Regions from separate parts of the Enterobacter sp. B79-1 genome, predicted to be linked through region 1. Evidence: predicted binding sites of a transcription regulator. Region 1 holds the regulator's gene; the other holds the start of a gene.

Region 1 (5,885 bases):
ATCAGGTCGCGGGGATAAAGCGGGCGCTGCGTACGCAACACGCGGGCGATACGGCTGAAGTGCCAGGCGGCAAACTGGCCTACCGGGTTATCCGGATGCTGACGGGCGATTTTCTCCAGCGCGCCGAGCTGTTTATCCATGTTAAAACGCGTGGGGTAGCGGTGATAGAGAATATCGTCAGCCAGTACCCTAAGCCGCGCGGCGACGGTCTGGGCGTTCCAGCGGATCACTGCTTCTGCATGGCTGCGCTCTACCAGCTTTTGTACCTCCTGCGGGTGGTGAAGGCTAACGGAGATATGCTCCTGCAGGTCCAGCCCCACCTGGAAAGTGCGCAGCAGCCGTTTGTATTCGTGGTTCTTGTTGGCGGCAAGCATGTGCAGCTGCTGGTAGCACTGGCTAATCAGGTCGACAACCTTTTGCTGACGCGTCAGCAGCGGCGGCAGGGATTTCTCCGGGTCGGTATGCTGGGTGAGCAGGGTGTATTTGGCTTCACAGTAATCCGCAAGCTGCACATAGAGCAGGCTCAGGGATTCACGCAGCGGCTGTTCCCGCCAGAGCCAAAACCAGAACCAGTTAAACACCCCGTACCAGAGCGTGCCAAGGGCGTAGATCAGCAGTGGCTCCCACACCGGCATATTCCCGGCGAGGCTCAGGGTGAAGATAGCCGCAATCAGCGAGGCGGGCAGCAGGCGCGCGTGCAGCGAACTGATTTCCGCCGTCACGCCAAGCGTCATCGCCAGCACGGTCAGGATCAGGGGCAGCGGGATATCACGGGCAAGCAGGAGCTGTACGGCGAGACTACAGCCCGCAAACAGACAGCCACCGATAATCAGGCGTTTGAAAAAGCGCTTATGCGGCGTGTCCAGACCGGCAATGTTGCAGCAGGCGGGCACGAGGGAAAACAGCAGACCTTGCTGGAGGTGTCCGAGGATCAGGCCCACGGCCACAGGAAGGCACAACACCAGCGTTTGTCGCAGTGCGTAGTTAACTTCCGGGTGATAGATCAGCCTGCGCCACATGGGGAGTAGAGACAAAAACGGCGTGACACCTTGCGATGGCACGCCGTTTGAGCGGAATTAACGCGTTCCGTAAACCACGATGGTTTTACCGTGGGCGGAGATCAGGTTCTGGTCTTCCAGCATTTTCAGGATACGGCCCACTGTTTCACGGGAGCAACCGACGATCTGACCAATTTCCTGGCGGGTAATTTTAATTTGCATGCCGTCAGGGTGGGTCATGGCGTCTGGCTGTTTCGCCAGGTTAAGCAGGGTCTGCGCGATACGGCCGGTCACGTCCAGGAAGGCGAGGTTACCCACTTTCTCAGACGTCACCTGCAGACGGCGCGCCATCTGGGAAGAAAGACGCATCAGGATGTCAGGATTAACCTGAATCAGCTGACGGAATTTCTTGTAAGAAATTTCAGCCACTTCACATGCTGTCTTTGCACGAACCCAGGCGCTACGTTCCTGGCCCTCTTCAAACAGGCCCAGTTCACCGATGAAATCGCCCTGGTTCAGATAAGAAAGGATCATCTCTTTCCCTTCTTCATCTTTGATCAGCACTGCCACCGAGCCTTTAACGATGTAATACAACGTTTCCGCTTTTTCACCCTGGTGAATCAGCGTGCTCTTCGATGGGTACTTATGAATGTGGCAATGAGACAAGAACCATTCGAGAGTCGGGTCTGTTTGCGGTTTGCCAAGCACCATGCGCTGTTATCCTCTGTTATAAGCTGTCACCAGAGTCATAAGATGCATCCGGACTCTGGGGTTGCAATCGAATTCTTACCCATACCCTGGGAAGTCGGCTGTCGTAACGTTTCGCAGCCAGTAAAGTTTGATGTCCTCTGCATACATGTGTAACGTCAATGTATTACTGTAGCATCCAGAGTGTTTTAGCATAGCTTTTGCCGCGTGTCTCCTGGTGTCTCGCTTCAGCATGATGCAGGTCGCCTTCCGTTGCGAGAAATGTAATGCACGCGTAATCTGTCACCAAAAATGCAACGTTGGAGTTAATGAATATGCAAGCGCGTGTGAAATGGGTTGAAGGTTTAACGTTCCTGGGCGAATCCGCTTCTGGACATCAGATTTTGATGGACGGTAACTCCGGCGACAAAGCCCCAAGCCCGATGGAGATGGTGCTGATGGCGGCGGGCGGATGCAGCGCAATTGACGTGGTGTCGATTTTGCAAAAAGGTCGTCATGATGTGTCCGATTGCGAAGTGAAGCTTACTTCCGAACGACGCGAAGAGGCGCCACGCCTGTTCACGCACATTAATCTGCACTTTATCGTGACCGGTAAAGAACTGAAAGATGCCGCAGTATCACGCGCCGTAGACCTTTCTGCGGAGAAATATTGCTCTGTGGCGTTAATGCTGGAGAAAGCGGTAAAAATCACGCATTCGTATGAAGTGATCGAGGCTTAATCTTTTGGCGGGTGGCGCTTCGCTGACCCGCCCTACAAAAGCACGACCGTAGGCCCGGTAAGCGCAGCGCCACCGGGCAAAACAACTCACGCGATCTGCTTCCCTTCCATCAGTCGCTGGACCAGCGGCGTCATAATTAACTCCATCGCCAGCCCCATTTTTCCGCCCGGCACTACCAACGTATTCATATGCGAAATAAACGAGCCCTGCAGCATCGCCAGCAGCCAGGGGTAATCAATGCCTTCTAGATTGCGGAAATGGATGACGACAAAGCTCTCATCCAGCGACGGGATCGTTTTGGCCGCAAACGGGTTGGAGGTATCCACCGTCGGCACGCGCTGAAAGTTGATGTGGGTGCGGGAGAACTGCGGCGTCAGGAAGTTGATGTAATCCTCCATGGAGCGCACGACGGAATCCATCACCGCTTCGCGAGAATGCCCGCGCTCGCTCATGTCACGCGTCAGCTTCTGGATCCATTCAAGGTTAACAATCGGCACCACGCCGACCAGCAGATCTACGTGACGCGCGACGTCGTGTTGAGGCGTGACCACGCCGCCGTGTAGCCCTTCGTAAAACAGCACGTCGGTCGGCTCCGGCAGCGGCTGCCACGGGGTGAACGTCCCCGGCACCTGATTCCAGGGAACCGCTTCGTCGTAGGTGTGCAGGTATTTGCGGGACTGCCCGGTCCCGCTCTGCCCGTATTCGCGGAAGGTTTGTTCCAGCAGGCTGAAATCGTTGGCTTCCGGCCCGAAATAGCTGATGTGTTTGCCCAGATCGCGCGCCTTGCGGATGGCCATGTCCATTTCCGGGCGCGTATAGCGGTGAAAGCTATCGCCCTCCACTTCTGCCGCCCGTAGATTCAGCTGTGCGAAAATCTTGCGAAAGGCGAGGCTGGTGGTGGTGGTACCCGCACCACTTGAGCCCGTTACGGCAATAACCGGATGTCTGGCAGACATAGCAACTCCCTGACTGGAAAGGTTTACAGATCAGCCGTGAAACGCGTTGCGGTGCATGATATTGACCGTCTCATGCAGTTCGGACCACACCAGCACCACGTCGCCACTTTTCAGCTGGCGCTTAACATCGCTGACCTTTTGTTCGAGCGAACGTTCTTGTTCACCATAATCGGTGCCTTCACGTAATACAAAGCTTTCAATCAGATTATCGAGCGTTTCGGGAGCGAGATCCTGCCAGGGGATAATCATTTTTTACCGTCCAGAAAAGAGGTGAGCCAGTCAGGGATGCGGGTTTCCAGCCACATTTTCGGCCTGCGTAGCGTGCCGCCAACAAAGCCGACGTGCCCGCCGTACTCGGTGAGCTGATACTGCACGTTAGCCGGTAAATGCTCCGGTGCCGGAATAGAGTGATGATCCATAAACGGATCGTCTTTGGCGTGGATAATCAGCGTCGGCGTGGTGATTTGATTCAACAGCGGCATGGCGCTGCACTGACGGTAATAGTCAATCGCATCGGCAAAACCGTGGATCTTCGAGGTAATCAGATCGTCAAACTCGCGCAGACGCTTCACGCGCTTGAGCTGCTGCAGGCTAACCGGCAGGGTATCAGGGTAGGCCTTCAGCTTGCGCGCGGCGTTTGCCTTCAGCAGGTTGAGCAGGTAGCGCTGATAGACGCGGGAAAACCCTTTCTCCATATGGTAGCTGCACTGCTCGAGCATAAAGGGAGCGGAGACAATAACAGCGGCATCCAGCGGGACTGCATCACCTTCTTTCGCCAGCAGGCAGGCCAGCATATTACCGCCCAGCGAATAGCCCACCGCCGCCGTTGGCACCGTGCCAAAATTTTCTCTCAGCCAGTGTAAGAACCAGGTGCCGTCTTCGGTTTCACCGGAGTGGTAAATACGCTTCTGGCGATTCGGCTCGCCGCTGCAGCCGCGAAAATGCATCACCACCGCCAGCCAGCCGCGGGCTTTCGCCGCCTCGATTAAACCGTGGGCGTAGGGACTGTGCAGGCTGCCTTCCAGACCATGAAACACCACCAGGCGAGGTTTGTGTCGGGCCTGCTCCGGCGCTTCGCTCCAGGCGAGATCTAAAAAGTCGCCGTCCGGCAAATCCAGGCGCTGCCAGTGCGGGGTGAACTGCACCTTGCGGCGGATCAGGCGCGGCAGCATGGTTTGCAGGTGGGGGTTAGCCACGCCGCGCATGGGCACGAACTCTGCGCTCTCTTCGGCTGCAATGTCGAAGTCTGATGGAATGATTTGGGTCATAAGGGCGATGCTGATTCTTGTCAGAAATTTACTATACCTTCCGAATTGTACCCCGTTTAGCCTGGATTTCCGAACCATGAACTGATCCCGATCACAAATCTTTACCTTGATTATTACTCTCAGGCTAATGATTCAGCTCTACGCTTAATTGATGCCTTTCTCGCCAGAGCGCAGACTTTACTCAACGTTAAGCAAATCAGAATGATGTGCTGAATCAGGAGGTTAATAATGTTATCTGGGCAAACACCCACCCGGCAATGGAACACACGACGCAGCGAGAAAGCGCGTCGTCTGGCGTCCGTACCGGTGCAGGGCAAGGTACTGCCAACCGGCGATCTTGTCGCCATGCTGGAAAAACTGATCGCCCCGGGCGATAAAGTCGTGCTGGAAGGCAACAACCAGAAGCAGGCGGATTTCCTTTCCCGCTCGCTGGCTGAAGTGAACCCGCAAATCATTCACGACCTGCATATGATCATGCCGAGCGTTGGCCGCAGCGAGCATCTGGATATCTTTGAAAAAGGCATCGCCCGCAAGCTGGACTTCTCCTTCTCCGGGACTCAGAGCCTGCGTATCTCGCAGCTGCTGGAAGACGGTCAGCTCGAAATCGGTGCAATTCACACCTACATCGAACTCTACTCGCGCCTCTACGTCGACCTGTCCCCCAACGTGGCGCTGATTGCCGGTTTTAAAGCCGACCGCAAAGGCAACCTCTACACCGGGGCGAGTACCGAAGATACCCCGGCGCTGGTGGAAGCCGCCGCGTTCCACGACGGCATCGTCATCGCGCAGGTGAACGAGCTGGTGGACGACGAGTGCGATCTGCCGCGCGTCGATATTCCTGGCTCCTGGATCGACTACGTGGTCGTTGCGGACAAGCCGTTCTTTATCGAACCGCTGTTCACCCGCGACCCGCGCCTGATCAAACAGGAACATATCCTGATGGCGATGATGGCGATCAAAGGCATCTATGCGGAACACCAGGTGCAGTCCCTGAACCACGGTATCGGCTTTAACACCGCAGCGATTGAGCTGCTGCTGCCCACCTACGGCGAACAGCTCGGCCTGAAGGGCAAAATCTGTAAACACTGGACGCTGAACCCGCATCCGACGCTGATCCCCGCCATTGAAAGCGGCTGGGTGGAAAGCGTGCACTGCTTCGGCGGCGAGCTGGGGATGGAAGAGTACATCCGCGCCCGTCCTGATGTCTTCTTTACCGGTGCCGATGGCTCCATGCGT
Region 2 (5,885 bases), on a different contig from region 1:
GACTCAAACAGTCCTGGTAATCATGAGAAGGTGCTGCAGCTGCAGTTTATCGACCCGGATGTACGGCTGATCAGTTACAGCACGCGTCATCCGAAGCATGATATGCAGCATCTGCTTAAGGAAGTGGACAAGATGTTACAGCTCAACGTCGATGAACGCCCGCTGATCTGCGGCGTGGGGCTGGGGGGCTACTGGGCCGAACGCATTGGCTTCCTGTGCGACATCCGCCAGGTCGTGTTCAATCCCAACCTGTTCCCGAACGAGAACATGGAAGGCAAAATTGACCGCCCGGAAGAGTATGTCGACATTTCCACCAAGTGCGTGAGTAACTTCCGTGAGAAAAACCGCGATCGCTGTTTAGTGATCCTCTCGCGCCAGGATGAGGCACTGAACAGCAGCCGGGCGGCAGAACTGCTGCATCATTACTATGAAATTGTCTGGGACGAGGAACAAACCCACAAGTTCAAGAATATCTCCCCGCATCTGCAGCGCATTAAAGCCTTCAAAACGCTGGGCTAAGCCACAGCCTGCCACCCGAAACCCGGTACGCCTTTGCGACCGGGTTTCTTTTTGTCCAGAATTGTCTACTTTTAAGCCATCAAAACTTGATGCATATCAATTTTGGTATGACCAATGCGCCTGACGTGTTATTCTCAATTCACCTGAATGGTTTCAGTGCTGTAACCTGTTGTTAATTAAGGGTTATTTTTATAACTTTTACTTAACAATTGGTTAATAATTTGAGGGGGTCACGTTGACTACGCCATTGAAAAAGATAGTGATTGTAGGCGGTGGTGCTGGCGGGCTGGAGCTGGCCACACAGCTGGGTAAAAAGCTGGGTCGCGGCAAAAAAGCCAAAATTACGCTGGTGGATCGCAACCATAGCCACCTGTGGAAACCGCTGCTGCACGAAGTGGCGACCGGTTCGCTGGATGAGGGCGTCGATGCGCTGAGCTATCTGGCGCATGCGCGCAATCACCATTTCCAGTTCCAGCTGGGATCCGTGGTGGATATCAACCGTGAAAGCAAAACCATTACACTGGCCGAACTGCGTGATGAAAAAGGCGAACTGCTTGTTCCTGAACGCAAGCTGGCGTATGACACGCTGGTCATGGCGCTGGGCAGTACCTCTAACGACTTCAACACACCGGGCGTGAAAGAGCACTGTATCTTCCTCGATAACCCGCACCAGGCGCGTCGTTTCCATCAGGAAATGCTAAACCTGTTCCTGAAGTACACCAGCAATATGGGTGCGAACGGTAAGGTCAATATCGCCATTGTCGGCGGCGGCGCGACGGGCGTTGAGCTGTCTGCGGAGCTGCACAACGCGGTGAAACAGCTGCACAGCTACGGTTATAAAGGGCTGACTAACGAAGCGCTGAACGTGACGCTGGTTGAAGCCGGTGAACGCATTCTGCCTGCGCTGCCGCCACGTATTTCCGGTGCGGCGCACAATGAACTCACCAAACTGGGCGTGCGGGTGCTGACGCAGACCATGGTGACCAGCGCTGACGAAGGCGGCTTGCATACTAAGGACGGCGAGTATATCAAAGCGGATCTGATGGTCTGGGCGGCGGGCATCAAAGCGCCTGATTTCATGAAAGAGATCGGCGGGCTGGAAACCAACCGCATTAACCAACTGGTGACAGAGCCGACGCTGCAAACCACGCGCGACCCGGAAATCTTCGCTATTGGTGACTGTGCATCCTGCGCGCGCCCTGAAGGTGGGTTCGTGCCGCCGCGCGCTCAGGCCGCTCACCAGATGGCGAGTCTGGTGCTGCACAACATCCTGGCGCAGTACAAAGGGAAGCCGATGAAATCGTATGTCTATAAAGACCACGGTTCGCTGGTGTCACTGTCTAACTTCTCTACCGTGGGTAGCCTGATGGGTAACCTGATGCGCGGCTCCATGATGGTAGAAGGGCGGATTGCACGCTTCGTGTATATCTCCCTTTACCGTATGCATCAGATTGCGCTGCACGGCTACTTCAAAACCGGTCTGATGATGCTGGTCGGCCGAATCAACCGCGTGATCCGCCCTCGACTGAAGCTGCACTGATATTTCTCTCCCTCCGGGCCATCCGGAGGGATTTTTTAGCATTTCATGCTGTACATCACACTTTGCGTGCTTAAGAGTTCTCTCAAACACGATATATCTCCCCCAGACGCCCATTTTTTAATCCTTTGTCTTATTGGCGAGGGCTGACCCCTGCTGCAAAATGGTTTCCAATAGCAACAAAGGAGGAAGTCCCGTGAATAAATCAATGTTGGCGGGTATAGGGATTGGCGTCGCTGCTGCGCTAGGTGTGGCTGCCGTAGCCGGTCTCAACGTACTTGATCGTGGCCCGCAGTATGCGCAGGTCGTTTCCGCTACCCCGATTAAAGAAACCGTGAAAACCCCTCGTCAGGAGTGCCGCAACGTCTCCGTGACTCACCGTCGTCCGGTGCAGGATGAAAACCGCATTGCCGGTTCAGTTCTCGGTGCCGTGGCCGGTGGCGTGATTGGTCATCAGTTTGGTGGCGGGCGAGGCAAAGATGTGGCGACGGTCGTGGGTGCGCTGGGTGGCGGCTATGCCGGTAACCAGGTGCAGGGCGCAATGCAGGACAACGACACGTACACCACTACGCAGCAGCGCTGCAAAACCGTTTATGACAAGTCCGAAAAAATGCTGGGCTATGACGTAACCTACAAAATTGGCGACCAGCAGGGCAAAATCCGCATGGATAAAGACCCTGGCACCCAGATCCCACTGGACAACAATGGTCAGCTGGTACTGAACAACAAAGTGTAAAAAAGATGTTCTCTGAACTTAGCTCCTCATGCGCTCAGGCTGAGGAGCTTTTTTTTGCCTTAAAGTTTAAGCAGTTCAGGCCACAAACGCAGCGTGGTTTGCGTAATGCTCTGCAGTTTTTCCAGCGTAGCCCCTTCACGGGCGCTGATGGACATGCCCTGTAAAATACAGCTCAGGTATTGCGCCAGCTCCTGCGGGCGGCAATGCGCCGGGATTTCACCGCGCTGCTGCCGCTGGGCCAGAAACGTACTTAACGTCTCCTCCTGCATGGCATGGCGTGATTTCACCGTATTGGCAATCTCTTTAGACGACGCAGCAAGCGTGGCGGAGGTGTTGATCATAAAACAGCCCGCGGGTGTGTCTTTGCTGGTAAAGCAGGTCGCGACGGCACAGAAATAGTCCTGCAACGCCTGCTCAACGCTTTTCTCTTCGCAAAAAAGCTGCGCTTCGTGTTTTGCCGCAAAGCGCGAGATGTATCTGTCCAGCACTGCCCTGAACAGCCCCTCTTTATTGGTAAATTCCGCATACAGCGTGGGTGCCTTGGCGCCGGTCGCTTCTACCAGATCGGAAAGCGAGGTCGCTTCGTACCCATGCTGCCAGAAGAGTGTCATGGCCTTATCGAGCGCCGCATCCCTGTCGAACACTTTTGGTCGGCCACGGCTTTTCTTTGCGCAACTCGTGACTTCGGTTGTCATTTGCCGTTGGTCCTCAGTTGGTTTGTTGAATGACCATTATAAAAATAAACCCATCCCGCGACCAGCGTAGTTTGCTTAAAAATAAATTAATCATATAGGTATGAAAATTAACGAAAATAAAATTAATTTAACGGTCGTTATAAAAACATGTTGACGTGTGAGCTGGATCACATCTATCATTTACCTATCGATCGTTAAGTAAATAACTTACGACGCCCAATTCATCTGCCTAAAGGTAAAAATCATGAAAAACGTAAAAACCCTGATCGCTGCTGCTGTACTTAGCTCACTCTCTTTCGCAAGCTTCGCCGCTGTAGAAGTTCAATCTACTCCTGCTGATCAACAAAAAGTGGGTACCATCTCTGCAAACGCGGGGACAAACCTGGGCTCACTGGAAGATCAGCTGGCGCAGAAAGCGGATGAGATGGGTGCGAAATCGTTCCGTATCACCTCAGTGACCGGCCCTAACACCCTGCACGGTACTGCGGTTATCTATAAATAAGCCTGGCTAAACCCTCATTTATGCCACTGCTATAAAAAACGCCCTGCATTTGCAGGGCGTTTTTTTTGTACTTACATTGACTGCGGAGTGACATCGCCATGTCGGGTGACGTCGATTGGCATTCCTGACCGGGCTTCCATCGCGCGCTCCATCACCAGGCTATCGGTGTTGGTATTCGATTTAAAGCCCACCATCGCGGCATTCAGTGGAATGGGCAGCGTCTGCGGATCGTCACCGAGGTGTTTTGATAATGGCTGGTGAATTTCGACCAACCGTACGCTACCGGGCTCTTCCGAGGCCTTAATCGGTGTATTGATAATATTCACTTTTGTGCCCGGCGTAATCACGCTGTAGAGCGTCTTGATGTCGTCATCCCGCAGACGAATACAGCCGGAGCTGACGCGCATACCGATGCCGAAATCCGCATTCGTTCCATGCAGCAGATAAACCCCACCATATGCCGCGAGGCGGATCGCGTGATGACCCATTGGGTTGTCCGGGCCCGCCGGCACGACGGTGGGCAGATCGATACCCTGAGCTTTATAGCGTGCGCGAATATTTGCCGTGGGTGTCCAGGTTGGGTTAGCACGTTTATCCGACACGGTAGTGACCATGGTTGGCGTCAGCGTATCGCCGCCCAACTGGCCGATACCGATTGGATAAACGGTCACTTCTTTTTTACCCGGCGGATAATAGTAAAGTCGAAGCTCGGCAAGGTTAATCACGATCCCCTGTCGTGGTGCATCAGGAAGAATGGTCTGAAGCGGGATCGTCAGCACGCTGCCAGCGCGCGGCACGTAAGGATCGACACCGGGGTTGGCCTGCAGCAAGGCCAGAAAGCCGACGTTATATTTTTTGGCAATGGCCTCCAGCGAACCCCCGTTATCTTCAACAACATGAAAACGGTTTTGCCCGACAACGTTGCTGCCAGGGGGGGGAAGGGGCCAGGTATTTGCGCGTGCAGGCAGCGCAACGGCTACCGTAGCGGCAAGCGCAAGCAGGGTGATCCAGCGAGTTAAACGCGAAGCGGTCATTATCACAATCCCTATAAATGATAAGGTTATTGTTTTATAAAGGGTTAATGATAATTATGGCGAAGAGGTGTGTCGGGAAGATCGGGTGAAGTGCAAAGAGTTTGTAAATTCTCCCCCGTCAGCCAGGCGCTAACGGGGGAGAAGATTACGCGATAGCGTTCTCTTCAAGCTGGCGCATAAAGTTGCGCACCCAGTCCATGCGGGTTTTGCGTTCTGTCAGTTCCTGAGTAAAACGCAGACGCGTTGGGCCGTCCAGGCGGAAGTGCTGCGGCTGTTTTTGCAGCAAACCAATCAACCACATCGGATCGACATGGTTTTTTTCCGCGAACTCAATCACGCCGCCTTTTTCATTCCCTTCGAGCTTACGAATGCCCAGCTTTTGCGCCTGCTGACGGAGTCGCGCGATATCCAGCAGATTTCGCGCGGCATCCGGCAGCAGCCCGAAGCGGTCGATCAGCTCCACCTTAATCTCTTCCAGCTCGTTTTCTTTTTTCGCGCTGGCGATACGTTTGTAGAATGACAGACGGGTATTCACATCAGGAATGAAATCATCCGGCAGCAGGGAAGGCATACGCAATTCCACCTCGGTCTGCTGACTGGTCAAATCTTCCAGCGACGGCTCGCGTCCGGCCTTCAGCGCATCGACGGCATTTTCCAGCAGTTCCATATAGAGCGAGAAGCCGATGGTCTCCATCGAGCCGCTCTGGTCTTCACCCAGCAGTTCACCGGCACCGCGGATCTCGAGATCGTGTGTCGCCAGCGCAAAGCCTGCGCCAAGGTCTTCCAGTGAGGCGATGGCTTCCAGACGCTTTTGCGCGTCGGTGGTCATCGCTTTCGGATGCGGCGTCAGCAGCCAGGCGTA

The links. The regulator CRP, encoded in region 1, controls carbon source genes, mostly activating them, when cyclic AMP is high. The targets are predictions, from matches to a motif close to ATGTGANNNNNNTCACAT.
Region 2: the regulator CRP is predicted to act here: its motif matches at 3,643-3,660, upstream of bhsA (multiple stress resistance protein BhsA).

Annotation. Positions count from the first base shown of each region.
Region 1 covers NZ_JBYAZJ010000009.1:183,355-189,239, forward strand. The annotation lists gene AC2T6E_RS20670 (YccS/YhfK family putative transporter) at 1-1,019, opposite strand, end outside; gene crp (cAMP-activated global transcriptional regulator CRP) at 1,077-1,709, opposite strand; gene AC2T6E_RS20680 (OsmC family protein) at 2,021-2,425, shown strand; gene AC2T6E_RS20685 (phosphoribulokinase) at 2,512-3,381, opposite strand; gene AC2T6E_RS20690 (YheU family protein) at 3,412-3,630, opposite strand; gene AC2T6E_RS20695 (hydrolase) at 3,627-4,649, opposite strand; gene mdcA (malonate decarboxylase subunit alpha) at 4,878-5,885, shown strand, end outside.
Region 2 covers NZ_JBYAZJ010000001.1:947,420-953,304, reverse strand. The annotation lists gene ycfP (alpha/beta hydrolase YcfP) at 1-519, shown strand, start outside; gene AC2T6E_RS04630 (NAD(P)/FAD-dependent oxidoreductase) at 755-2,059, shown strand; gene AC2T6E_RS04625 (glycine zipper 2TM domain-containing protein) at 2,253-2,792, shown strand; gene comR (TetR family copper-responsive transcriptional repressor ComR) at 2,852-3,487, opposite strand; gene bhsA (multiple stress resistance protein BhsA) at 3,732-3,989, shown strand; gene ldtC (L,D-transpeptidase LdtC) at 4,061-5,026, opposite strand; gene mfd (transcription-repair coupling factor) at 5,169-5,885, opposite strand, start outside.